DNA from 4 places in the Arthrobacter sp. ZBG10 genome. Region 2 is predicted to be linked to each of the others. Evidence: predicted binding sites of a transcription regulator. Region 2 holds the regulator's gene; each other region holds the start of a gene.
What was found. The regulator LexA, encoded in region 2, represses DNA repair genes until DNA is damaged. The targets are predictions, from matches to a motif close to TCGAACANNTGTTCGA.
Positions count from the first base shown of each region.

Region 1 (3,206 bases), on a different contig from region 2:
GCTGCCCAGGAAGCTGGCGAGGGCCGCCTTCTTGGGCGTCCCCTGCGCGGTGGCAGTGTCCTCTCCGGCGGACGGGCGTGTCTGGCTCATGGCGTTCCTTTGTGTGACGACAGTGTCGGGGAAAAGTGAAAAGCATTTTGCCGCTGCCTTGGTGCGGGCGCGTCGAGGTGCTGGCCGGAATCCGAAAATCCCGGAGGTGGTAGCCGCATGGTGGGAGCTACTGGTGCGATACAGCAATGATGGCTGTGAGCTGCGTTACCTGTCAAGAAAAATAATCACACTCTGGAAATAGCTCTCACATTGTGGCAACATCGACCTATGAGTGTGAACCAAACCACAACTGCCCAGCCGCTGGCCGGCGATGACACTGATGGCCAGCCCCCCGGGGCCGCCGGCGCCCGGGTTCCGGGCGGCACGGACATGGTGGGCAAGGCCCTGGGGCTCCTGGTCCTGCTGGGCGATGAGCCCCGCGGGGCCAGTGCTGCGGACATCTCGCGCCGGGCCGGACTTCCCTTCAGCACCACCTACCGGCTCCTGGGGTCACTGACCCGCGATGGCTTTGTGGATTATGAGCCGGATGGCCGCCGCTACCACTTGGGCCTGCGGGTATTCCAGCTGGGGCAGCGGGTATCCAACCACCACGGCTTTGCCGGGACCGCCCTGCCCATCCTGCGCCGGGTGACGGGCCGGACGGCTGAAGCCACCATCCTCAGCGTCCGCGACGGCATTCACCACCTCACTGTCAACAAAGTGGATGGCCCGCAGACGTTCCGGGTCACCAGTGACCCCGGCCACCTGGGCTCCCTGTCCGCGACCGCCGTCGGCAAGGTGCTGGTGGCATTTGCCGAGGATGCTGAACGGGAGCACCTGCTGGCCGAGCTTCCCCTGGAGCGGCTGACGGACCGGACCATCGTGGACCGGGACGCGTTCCGGGCGGAGATCGAGGCGGTCCGGCGCCGGGGCTACGCCGTGATGGACGAGGAAAACGAGACCGGCATGCGGGCCCTGGCTGTGCCAGTGCTGAACGCCCAGGGATACGCCTTCGCATCCCTTGCCACCGCAGCTCCCGTTTTCAGGCTCACCGTCGAAGGGCTCGAGGCGCACCTGCAGGTGCTGCTGGAAGCCGCGGCGGAGCTCGCGGACCGGCTTCCGCAACGCTGACCCCCGGTTAAAAGTTCGCATCTCGAACAGTAGTGCGACTAATGAACAAATGCTGTACTGTCATCCCTACACCCCCTGTCCCGGCCGCTGAGCGGCCCGCGCACCGGGTGCCGTTACCAAAGGAGCTGCACGGATGAGTTCTCGAACCGAGTCCTACCTGGTGGGACTGGTCGGCGATGGCGTTACGCCATCCCTCACCCCGCCCATGCACGAACACGAGGCCGATCTGCTGGGCCTCCGCTACCTCTACCGGCCCATCGACCTCCTGGAACTCGGCCTGGCCGGCGAAGCAGTGGGCAGCCTGCTCCGGAGCGCCCGCAGCCTCGGCTTCAACGGTCTGAACATCACCCACCCCTGCAAGCAGCTGGTCCTGGCGCACCTGGACGAGATCTCACCCGATGCCCGTCGCCTGGGCGCTGTCAACACCGTAGTCATCCGTGACGGCCGGTTCGTGGGACACAACACCGACTGGTCCGGCTTCGCCGCCGCCCTGGCCGCGGGCCTCCCCGGCGCTGCCCTGGAACACGTGGTCCAGCTGGGCGCCGGCGGTGCCGGTTCCGCCGTCGCATACGCCCTGCTCAGCGGCGGCGTCCGCACCCTGGACCTCGTGGACGTCGACCCGGAACGCGCGGCCCAGCGCGCCGCGGAACTGGCCGGCTTTTTCCCGGACAGCACCATCACGGGCCGGACGACGGCGGAGCTGCCGCAGCTGATGCCTGCCGCCGACGGGCTGGTGCACTGCACGCCCGTGGGCATGGCGGCCCACCCCGGCGCACCGCTGGACCTGGAATTGGTGGAATCCCGGCACTGGGTGGCGGACATCGTCTACCGGCCCATCGACACCGAGCTGGTCCGGGACGCCCGCGCCAAGGGCTGCACCGTGCTGGACGGCGGCCGGATGGCTGTGGGCCAGGCGGCTGACGCCTTCCGCATCTTCACGGGCCTGGAACCGGACGCGGACCGGATGCGCAGCCATTTCCTGCAGCTCGTCGCCGCCGAGGAGGTGGCTGCCTGATGCGCACCGGAATTGCCACTGTGTGCCTCTCCGGCACCCTGAAGGAAAAGATGCAGGCCTGCGCCATCGCGGGCTTCGACGGCATCGAAATCTTCGAACAGGACCTGGTCACCTCGCCGCTGCCGCCGGAGGACATCCGGAAAATGGCCGCAGACCTGGGCCTGACCCTTGACCTGTATCAGCCGTTCCGCGACTTCGACAGTGTCCCCGGGGACCTGCTGGCCGCCAACCTGCGCCGGGCGGACGCTAAATTCAGGCTGATGTCCCGGCTTGGCATGGACACCATCCTGGTCTGCTCCAACGTGGCCACGGCGAGCATCGACAGCGACGACCTGCGGGTGGAGCAGCTGGGCCAACTGGCCGCGCTCGCCGGCGACCACGGCGTCAAAGTGGCGTATGAGGCGCTGGCCTGGGGAAAGTTCGTCAGCGACTACGAACACGCGCACCGGCTGGTCACGGCAGTGGACCACCCCAACCTGGGCACCTGCCTGGACTCTTTCCATATCCTGTCCCGCAACTGGGACACGGCCCCGATCGAGGCGCTGGACCCTGCCAAAATCTTCTTTGTCCAGGTGGCCGACGCCCCGAAGCTGGCCATGGACGTGCTGTCCTGGAGCCGGCACTACCGGGTCTTCCCGGGCGAAGGCCAGTTCGAACTGGCCAAGTTCATGGGCCACGTGGTCCGTGCCGGGTACACCGGCCCGGTATCGCTGGAGATCTTCAACGACGTCTTCCGCCAGTCGGATGTGGAACGCACCGCCGTTGACGGCATGCGCTCGCTCATCTGGCTCGAGGAGCAGGGCGCCAAGTGGCTCGATGCCAACGTAGGCACCCCGGCCGTGCCCCGGCGTCGTTATCCCATGGAACTGGCAACCCTTCCGCAGGTGGCCGAACCCGCCGGCTGGAACTTTGCCGAGGTCCGCGCCGCTGACACCACAGGACTGGAGACGGTCCTGGGCCAGTTGGGCTTCGGCTTCGACGGCCGGCACCGGACCAAGGACGTGCAGCTCTGGAGCATGGGTGCTGCGCG
Region 1 covers NZ_LFQH01000006.1:79,502-82,707, forward strand. Annotated here, with positions in the region: gene ACU18_RS01830 (MFS transporter) at 1-90, opposite strand, end outside; gene ACU18_RS01835 (IclR family transcriptional regulator) at 421-1,161, shown strand; gene ACU18_RS01840 (shikimate dehydrogenase) at 1,295-2,176, shown strand; gene ACU18_RS01845 (bifunctional sugar phosphate isomerase/epimerase/4-hydroxyphenylpyruvate dioxygenase family protein) at 2,176-3,206, shown strand, end outside.
Region 1: the regulator LexA is predicted to act here: its motif matches at 1,184-1,199, upstream of ACU18_RS01840 (shikimate dehydrogenase).

Region 2 (3,206 bases):
CCGAGCCGGGCGCCGGCCAGGGCGAAGGCCTTGCTCATGGTGCGGGTGACGATCAGGCGTTCCCGGCCAGGCAGGAGGGTGAGGGCGCTGGGTGTGCCCTCGTGGGCAAACTCGTGATACGCCTCGTCGACGATGACGATGGTCTGGCTGTCGTTGCCGGCTTCGTAGACAGCCTCAACCACGTTCAGGCCCAGCCCGGTTCCCGTGGGATTGTTAGGTGAGCAGAGGAAAACGACGTTAGGCTGCAGCTCGCGCACCTGGCGGGCAGCCGACTCCGCGCTGAGGCCGTACCCTTCGGCGCGTACCCCTGCGATGTATTCGGTATCCGTGCCGCTGGCCAGGAGCGGGTACATGGAATACGTGGGAGGAAAACCCAGGGCGGTCCGGCCGGGGCCGCCAAACGCCTGCAGGATCTGCTGGAGGACCTCGTTGGAGCCGTTGGCGGCCCAGAGGTTGGCCTCGTCCAGGCCGTGCCCCAGGTATTCCGCCAGGGCCTTCCGCAGATCGGTGAATTCGCGGTCCGGGTAGCGGTTGAGCCCGGCAGCGGCCTCGGTGACTGCTGCGCTGATGGCGGCACGGACGTCCGCCGGGACGCCATGGGTGTTCTCGTTGACGTTGAGCAGGATGGGAACATCCAGCTGGGGGGCCCCGTAAGGGGTCAGCCCACGGAGGTTGCTGCGGAGGGGAAGCCGGTTCAAACGCTCTAGCTGGTCATTCACCTGAACAGTTTAGTGGCCCTGCCCGGCCCCGGAAAATGTGACGGTCCGGGACTGCCATCCTGCGGGTGGGGTGTCCTTGTTTCCAGCCGTTGGTGCTGGCCCGAACGTGGGAACGAACAGCCCGCACGTGCGTTCGAATAAGCTAGTACGTGGGGACGAAGAGCTGCTGGCCGGGGAGGACTGCTCCGCCGGTGAGGTTGTTGAGCTGCACGATGTCCGCAATGACGTCCCGCGCGTCCCGGTCCGGAGCCACATAGCCGGCAATGGCCCACAGTGAGTCGCCCGGCTGGACGGTCACCGACACCGAGGGCGTGGGGGCGAGATCCGCAACGGAGTCGGACGCTTTGGCCGGCGAGGTGAAGAAGCCGGCCAGGGAGAGCAGGACCGCTGCCAGCAGCATCAGCGGGATGCCCACCAGGACAATCCGGCCGCGCCGGGTGAGGCGGAGCGGCGGCAGGGCCTTTGAAGCCTTGGAACGGGAAACCCCTGCACGCGGAACCTGGCGGATGGAAGCCGCGGGGTGTGCAACCACGGGAAGTGAAACCTGGGTGAGTGATGTAGCTGACATGAACTGAGCCCTCCTGGACCGTACTGTGCTGCCCGGTTGTCCTTCCCAGCAGCCACGCCCCGGCGTATCCGGCATCTTCTTCGAACGGGGCAAGCAAGGAATAGAACACATATTCGAACTTTGCTTCTTCAGTTTTAGCATCTATCAACGAACAATGTCGAGACTCGCTAGAACAAATGTTTGAAAAAGCCTTGTGGCTGGCCTAGTTTTGAACCAACGAACATCCACCTCTGAAGTTGATCACCAGGGTCTGACAATGAGGACGGGACCAACCGGCCCGGGGGCACGGACAGCCCGGTGGCAACCGAAAGGCATTGGCGAATATGGCAGCAGCAGCCGCCGGAAGCAGGGCAACCCCGCAACCGAAGAGGACCGCCAAGGGCCTGACCCCCCGGCAGAAGAAAATCCTCGAGACCATCCAGCGGTCCGTCAATGACAACGGCTACCCGCCGTCCATGCGTGAAATCGGCGACACCGTGGGGCTCGCCAGCCTCTCCAGCGTGACGCACCAGCTCTCGCAGCTGGAAAAGCTCGGCTACCTTCGCCGCGATCCCAAGCGGCCCCGCGCCATGGAAGTCCTGATGCCCCTCACGCTGGACGGCGGCGCAGCCACAGCGGAGTCACGCCCGGCCAACGGCGCCTCGGCGGGCGGCGCAACCGTCACCGTCCTGCCCACCGCGCTGGATACGGCCATGGTGCCACTGGTGGGCCGTATTGCCGCCGGCGGCCCCATCCTGGCGGACCAGGTGGTGGAGGACGTGATGCCCCTCCCCCGCCAGCTGGTGGGCCAGGGCGAACTTTTTATGCTCAAGGTCGCCGGCGATTCCATGGTGGACGCCGCCATTTGCGATGGTGACTGGGTGGTGGTGCGCCGCCAGGCGGACGCCGTGAACGGCGATATCGTCGCCGCCCTCCTCGATGACGAGGCAACGGTCAAGACGTTCCGCCAGCGTGACGGCCACACCTGGCTGCTCCCGCAAAACACCCAGTACGAGCCCATTCTTGGTGACCACGCCACCATCATGGGCAAAGTGGTCTCGGTGCTGCGGTCCCTCTGACTGTCGCCAAACTCCTGTTCCCCCGAACTGCCGGTACGGCCGGTGGGCTGGCAGCGTCGCTGCCTGCCCACCGGCCGTACTTGTCTCCGCGTCCGGCCAGGGTCTGCAGCTAGGCGTTTTCCCGGGCCAGCCGCTCCAGGGCGGCCACAGCAGTCTTGGGATCCGTTGTGGCCCAGAACGGGGGCAGCGCCCCGCGCAGGAAGCCCGCATAACGTTCGGTGGCCAGGCGGGAGTCCAGGACTGCAACCACGCCTTTGTCCCCGGTGGACCTGATCAGCCGGCCGGCGCCCTGGGCGAGCCGGATGGCCGCGTGGGTGGCCGAGACGGACATAAAGCCGTTCCCGCCGGCCTGCGCCACGGCGCGGGAGCGGGCGGTCATCAGCGGATCGTCCGGGCGCGGGAACGGGATCCGGTCAATCACCACCAGCCGGCATGAACCGCCGGGCACGTCCACGCCCTGCCACAGCGACATGGTGCCGAAGAGGCAGGTGTCGGGCTCGTCAGCAAACTGTTTCACCAACGCGGTCATGGTGGAATCGCCCTGGCACAGGACTGTCTGTTCCAGTTTGGGCCGCAGCGCCTCCGCCGCTTCCTCTGCCGCGCGGCGGGACGAAAACAGGCACAAGGCTCCCCCGCCGGAGGCCGTAATGAGGGTTTCGAGTTCAGCCAGCGATTCCGGGGAGACCCCGCGCCCGGGCTTGGGCAGGTGCCCTGCCACGTACAGGATGCCTTGCCGCGGGTAGTCGAAGGGCGAGCCGACGTCGATGCCCGTCCAGGTGGGGGCACCTTCCCCCACCAGGCCCAGCCCACCGGCCGCGGGTTCAAACGCCGAGCCAATGGCAAGGGTGGCGGAGGTAAGGA
Region 2 covers NZ_LFQH01000045.1:41,605-44,810, forward strand. Annotated here, with positions in the region: gene ACU18_RS11520 (histidinol-phosphate transaminase) at 1-719, opposite strand, end outside; gene ACU18_RS11525 (LysM peptidoglycan-binding domain-containing protein) at 862-1,287, opposite strand; gene lexA (transcriptional repressor LexA) at 1,611-2,345, shown strand; gene ACU18_RS11535 (ATP-dependent DNA helicase) at 2,455-3,206, opposite strand, start outside.

Region 3 (3,206 bases), on a different contig from region 2:
GGGAGAGGGGGGATTGGTTTCCGGAGGGGCGTAGGTCGGTGACCATGATCCCGGCCCTGGCGTAGCGGATGCCGTCGACGATTTTGGGCAGCAGCGCGTGGGCTGCCCGGGTGAGGAGGACCGGGTCCGCGGTCGGCATGGGCAGCGGTACACACACGGAGGGGTAGGAGGTGTCTTGGGGGTTGAAGTGGGAGGTCCCGGCGAAAGCGGTGAGGACTTTGGCTTGCTGGTTGTGTTTGGCCAGCCGGGCTGCGGCTTGTTGTCCGTAGACGCTCATGACCTGCCGGATCCCTGCGGCGGTGGTGATGGGTGTGGCGAACGAACGGGAGAAGATCAGTTGTTCCTTCCCGATACGTTCTTCTTCCATGGGGATACAGGGGGGGCCTTGGAGTTCCAGGACGGTGCGCATCATGACAACGGAGAACCGGTCCCTGATCATGACGGGGTTTGCGGCGGCGAGGTCGTGGATGGAGTGGATCCCCAGGGCGTTGAGGCGTTTGGTGAGTCTGGTGGCCACGCCCCAGATTTCGATGACGGGCAGGGATCGCATTAGCCGTTGCCGTTCCGCTGTGGGCACGGAGTCCCAGTGGCAGACCCCGGCGAATGCCGGGTTGTTCTTCGCCCATTTGTTCGCCAGTTTCGCCAGGGTCTTAGTTGGTGCGATCCCGACACAGACCGGGACCCCGATATGGGCCCGGACGGCGTCTTTTATCTCCCGGCCCAGGGTGCGGAGGTGGGTGGGTTCGCCTTTGACGCCGAGGAAGGCTTCATCGATGCTGTAGACCTCGAGCCAGGCCGAGTACCGGCCCAGCAGCTCCATGACCCGTGAGCTGATGTCGCCGTAGAGCTCGTAGTTACTCGACAGTGCGATCAGCCCCCATTCCTTGGCGCGGGGGGCGATTTTGAACCACGGGTCACCCATACCGATACCGAGGGCTTTGGCTTCGGGGGAGCGGGTGACTGCGCACCCGTCATTGTTCGAAAGCACGATCACGGGTTTGCCTTCCAGGGACGGATTGAACGCCCGTTCCGCGGAAGCGTAGAAGCAGTTCACATCCACATGGGCGAGCTGCGGCATATGCCGCATCAACGCTGGCTTCGACACGGACCGCGCCCCTAGACGTGGTGAAGGCATCGGGTCGCGACACCCCAAATGGTCAGATCCGACAGGGCCGGGACTTCAATGTCGGGGTAGCGGGGGTTCTCAGACTGCAGGATCACTTTGCCGGCGGTGATCCGCAGCCGTTTGATGGTCAACTCACCGTCCAGGACAGCGACAACAACGGACCCGTCTGTGGGCCGCAGGGCACGGTTGACGATGAGCTCATCCCCGTCGCTGATCCCCGCGCCCTCCATCGACTCCCCGGACACCCGCACCACATAGGTGCTGGTGACGTCCTTGATCAGGTGCGCATTCAAATCGATCCGCCCATCAAAATAGTCCTGCGCCGGCGAGGGGAAACCCGCCGCGACCGGCATTGGAGAGAGTAACGCCGAAACCAACGACACGCCCGCATCTATCACGCGGGGACCAACAACAACGCTCACAACACACCTTTATTCGAATATATGTTCGACTCTTTGAGTGTATGCCGGGACGCTGACATTCGGGGTGCCGACCGGGAGGGTTGAACCCACGGGGGACAGCTTTGAGCTGTTCGCAAGGGCTTCATCTGCCCGCCAATGGGCACTGCCGACCTATAGCAAGGTCCACAGCGCAGCAGGAACTCGGGGATCCCGATTCGACTGGCGACGTGGCGGGGACGTGCGGGCTCGGCGCCTGCAGGGCTGCTCTGTAACCCGTGCCCGCGGGGTTCTGCTAAGTTGTCCGGGTGAGGTTCTTTCCCTACCTGGTGGCCATCTTCCTGACGGTGGCCGTGGGGGTTGTGGCGTTTTTGGAGGTGCCGCTTTGGTCGAAAGCCCTCGCCGTGGTGTGGATTGCATCCCCATGGGTTGTGAACGCGTTCCGGCTGAGACAAGGCAAGCGGATCGCTGCTGAGTTAGCTTCGCACTCTTCAAGCTCAGTGCAGGACCGGATTCTGCACGACTACCGTCAGCGCCAATAGCACTCTGAATTAGCCCCTGAGTCCCATTGATGCCTGTACAAACATCCCGGGCACGGCAAAAGCTCAACCCCTCCGGGCCTTTGTCGAGCACGGGGAAACGGAACCCAACTGACCGGATGACCACACAGAGATCCCCGCATCTTCAGGATCCAGGTGGGTCAGAGGAAGAGTCCCGCACCAGCTGGTCACTGGCGGCACCCCCGTGGCGGATTTCCAGCCGGGGGAGTAGCGGGTGGAATGTAAAGCAGGTACTGATTACTGTGCCCGGTTTGCGATTGGGCCGCATAGCTTGGTGGGTATCGCGCCAGGCAGCGGTGGCAAGGAGGGGGTAAACCCCGCCCGGCCGCTTCTGTGCGTGAGCAGCACGGCCGTATCAGCCTGGGGCAGGAACTCCCAGGGTTACGGTTCCGGGACATGCCCCGAAACTCGGGGCGGCCGGCGAACTGAAGGGGATCAGTCCATGCAAAGGCGCACTACATTCACAGCCCTCGTCCTGACCGCATTCTTTGCCCTCGCGGGGTGTGGAACAGGCACCGGAACAGAACCAGTAACCTCCGCTGCACCTGAACCATCCGCCAGCCCGGAGCCCAGCCCTGCGAAGACCTACACGGATGCAGACCTCAGCTCTGTGCTGGCCACCCTGAAGGACGCCCAGGGCCGCGACCTGACGGTGGTTCCCGCGGCGCAGATCGACCAGGGCATCATCAAAGCCAAAGAGCTCCTGAAAACAGCCGTGTTCACCCCGCCGGAGTGCAAAGCCTTTTCCGATAGCAATGCCCAGGTCCCCGAAGGCAGCACCTACGCCGCCGGAACCACCGTGTCAGCGGAAGAAAAGACATCGATCGTGGTGACCGTCATTGCCCTCAAAAACGCCCAGGAAATGACCGGTCAGCTGGAAGCTTCACAAAAAGCGGCCGCCGCGTGCAGCAACTTCACCATCGAACTTGGCGGACAGAAGATCACCACCGAAGTCCAGCAAATAACCGCGAAAACCGCCGGAGACCAATCATTCGCCGCCCTGGGCAAACAAACCCTTGCCACCGGGGAAACCCAGACAACGCTGACCATGACGGGCATCAAAGGGACCCTGGCAGCCACAGCAGTGAAAGCCGGGCCGGCAGTCACCCCGAACGACGCACC
Region 3 covers NZ_LFQH01000068.1:26,941-30,146, forward strand. Annotated here, with positions in the region: partial or broken gene ACU18_RS16115 (Y-family DNA polymerase) at 1-1,087, opposite strand, end outside; gene ACU18_RS16120 (LexA family protein) at 1,117-1,548, opposite strand; gene ACU18_RS19760 (hypothetical protein) at 1,833-2,066, shown strand; gene ACU18_RS16125 (hypothetical protein) at 2,527-3,206, shown strand, end outside.
Region 3: the regulator LexA is predicted to act here: its motif matches at 1,562-1,577, upstream of ACU18_RS16120 (LexA family protein).

Region 4 (3,206 bases), on a different contig from region 2:
GGAGCAGCTCCAGTCGCGGCTGCGGAAGCTTCAGGACTGGTTTATCGGCCGCACGTAGGCGCGTGGCGGACCGCCAGGGGTCGAGGCGTTATTTGGCTTTGACCACCGGCAGGTCATCCCAGTGCGTGGTGTACCGCGGCGTCAGCCTGTCCCGCTTGGTGGCCCACTTCGATCCGGACCTGAGGCCGCCGTGGCCCAGCCCGATGCTGGCCCGGCCGAACCGTTCCGCAACACCATCCAGGATGGGGCCCAGGGTCCGGTCCGGCGTGTCCAGGAAGTCCATCAGGGTGTCCTGGCTGCCTGCCGGACTCAGGTCCCTGACGGTGACGCCCACCCGCATATAGGGGGTGCCTTCGCGGATGTCCGGCAGCAGGCGCTGCGCCGCCCTGATGATCTCCAGAGGATCGGCGGTGGGGGAGGGGAACGCCACGTCCACGGAGTGGGCCACGACGGGTCCGCCGTTAAAGGACGAGGTCCGGGCGAAAGCGTTGAGGTTCCCGGTGACCAGCTTTTTCCGGGCAAGGCGGGCTGCTGCGCCCTGGGCGTAGACACTCAGGGCCTGCCCCACCTCCCTGACACTGCTGGCGGGAGTCACAAACGACCGGGAAAACAGGATCTGGCTGTGGCCCCGGGTTTCGTCCAGGGTGATGCAGGGGGTTCCCTGCAGTTCCAGGACCGTCCGCATCAGGACCACCGAGAAACGCTTGCGGATCACCAGGGGATCGGCATTGCGCAGGTCCCAGGCCGTGACAATCCCGACCGCGGCGAGCCGGGTGCTGTTGCGCCCGCCCACACCCCAGATCTTCTGCGCCGGAAGCTTGCGCAGCAGCCGCTCCTGGTCCGCGGGGCTGATGCTGTCCCAGTGGCAGACGCCCTGGAAGTGCGGGTTGTTCTTGGCCCATTGGTTGGCAAGTTTGGCGAGGGTTTTGGTGGGGGCCAGCCCCACGCAGACGGGCAGTCCCACGTGGCGGCGCACGCCGCGGCGGATGTTCCGGCCGGCGGCGTGCTGGTCGGCGGTGCTTCCGGGCAAGGTCAGGAAGGCCTCGTCGATGCTGTAGATCTCGGTGGCCAGCGAGTGCCTGGCCAGGTACTCCATCACCCGTGCGCTGAGGTCCCCGTACAGTTCGTAGTTGCTGGACAGGCCCACCAGGCCCCAGGCCTTGGCCTGCGCCGAGATCTGGAACCAGGGTGCGCCCATGGCGATGCCCAGGTCCTTGGCCTCGGCGCTTCGGGTGATCACACAGCCGTCATTGTTGGACAGGATCACCACGGGCCGGTTTTCCAGCGATGGGTCGAAGGCGCGCTCCGCGGAAACGTAGAAGTTGTTCACGTCCACCAGGGCGAAGCACTTTGCCGCGCGGTTGGGGCCGGCTTCAGACACGGTGCAGGCACCGGGTGGCGACGCCCCACACGGCCAGGTCGACGCCGGCCGTCACCGTGATGGGGGCCAGGCCGGGATCGTCAGCGGTGAGCGTGAGCTCGTCCCCGGCAAGGTGGAGCCTGCGGATGATCAGCTCGCCATCCACAACGGCAACCACCACGGAGCCGCTGCGGGCAGTGAGGGAGCGGTCCACGATCAGTTCGTCCCCGTCGAAAATGCCGGAGGCCCGCATCCCGTCGCCCGCCACCCTGAGGATGAACGTGCTGGTTATGTCGTTGATCAGGTGCTTATTGAGGTCGATGCGGCCGGAAAAATAGTCCTGAGCCGGAGAGGCAAAGCCCACCGGCAGGAATGACTCCCCGGTCCCGGCTGCTCCTTGTCCGGCGCTGTCCGCCGGCTCCGCTGGGTAGGCCATGGTGTCCCTCCATTCCGATTCCCCCCAGTCTAATCGAACATGTGTTCGAGCCAGGCCGACGCGGGGGCGGTCCGGAGGTGACCCTCAGGTACAGGCCGTGGGACTAGGCGATCTCGACGCCGCCCAGTTCCATCTCCGCCACGGCCTCGTCGAGGTCTTCGGCGATCCCGGCTGTCAGGGAACGGATCACGGTGACGCCGTAGCCTGCCTGGACCGCATCGAGGGCGGTGGCGCGCACGCAGTAGTCGGTCGCCAGCCCCACCACCACCACGTCCTCCACGTCGTTGCTTTGGAGCCATTCATCCAGGCCGATGGCGTCCCCGTCCGGTGCTGACTGCGGCGAATCGTTGGCCCCGGGCATTGACCCGGGCTGGCGCTCGCCGGTGGGGACAGCGTCCTCGGGGGCAAGTAGGCCTTCGAAGCCGGAGTAGGCGGCCGTGAACTGGCCCTTGCGGAAGAAGGCCTCGATGTACTCGGTGTCCAGGTCCTCGTGCAGCTCCGCCCCGCGGGTTCCCGCCACGCAGTGCGGCGGCCAGCTGTCCTTGAAGTCGGGGGCAGCGGAGAAGTGGTTGCCCGGATCGATATGCCAGTCCTGGGTGGCCACCACATGGTCGAATTGGCCCTGGTGGGCGTCGACGTATTCGCTGATGGCAACGGCCAGGTCCGCCCCGCCGGTGACGGGCAGTGCACCGCCTTCGCAGAAATCGTTCTGGACATCAACAATGATCAGGGCGCGGGACATCAGCTCTCCTCGTAAACGGTGGGGATGGCGGCGTCACCGCGCTGGAGCCGGTGGACCACCGAGGGCAGTTCGGCCATGGAATCCGCGTGCCGTTGCCGCGCGCGCTGCACTCCCTCATAACCGGTCCAGCCGGGCAGCAGTTCGCCGTTTTTCATGAACTGCTGCAGGAGCTGGCGGTCGTTGCCGTCGTCCTCGGGCCGGTGCCCCACCCCGACCATCTCGGCGGTGGCAGTGCCGCGTTCGTTCAGCTTGCGCAGGGCATATTTGCGGCCGCCTACGCTGGCCTTATTTTTGGCTGCCTTGGCGACGGAGACGAAGTTCCCGGCGTCGTCAGTGCGGCTGACGAGCTTGTAGACCATGCTCGCCGTCGGCGCGCCGGAGCCCGTCACCAAAGACGTGCCCACGCCGTAGGAATCCACCGGAGCGGATTGCAGGGCAGCGATGGCAAACTCATCGAGGTCGGAGGTGACCACAATTTTGGTGTTCACGTTCCCCAAATCGTCCAGCAGGCGGCGGACCCATTGCGCCTGGGCCACAAGGTCACCCGAGTCCAGCCGTACCGCGCCCAGTTTGGGCCCTGCCAGGTCCACGGCCGTGCGGACGGCGGTTTCGACGTCGTACGTGTCCACCAGCAGCGACGTGCCGGCGCCAAGGGACGCGATCTGGGC
Region 4 covers NZ_LFQH01000099.1:15,747-18,952, forward strand. Annotated here, with positions in the region: gene ACU18_RS18380 (DEAD/DEAH box helicase) at 1-58, shown strand, start outside; gene ACU18_RS18385 (Y-family DNA polymerase) at 89-1,381, opposite strand; gene ACU18_RS18390 (LexA family protein) at 1,374-1,796, opposite strand; gene ACU18_RS18395 (isochorismatase family protein) at 1,900-2,538, opposite strand; gene ACU18_RS18400 (nicotinate phosphoribosyltransferase) at 2,538-3,206, opposite strand, start outside.
Region 4: the regulator LexA is predicted to act here: its motif matches at 1,830-1,845, upstream of ACU18_RS18390 (LexA family protein).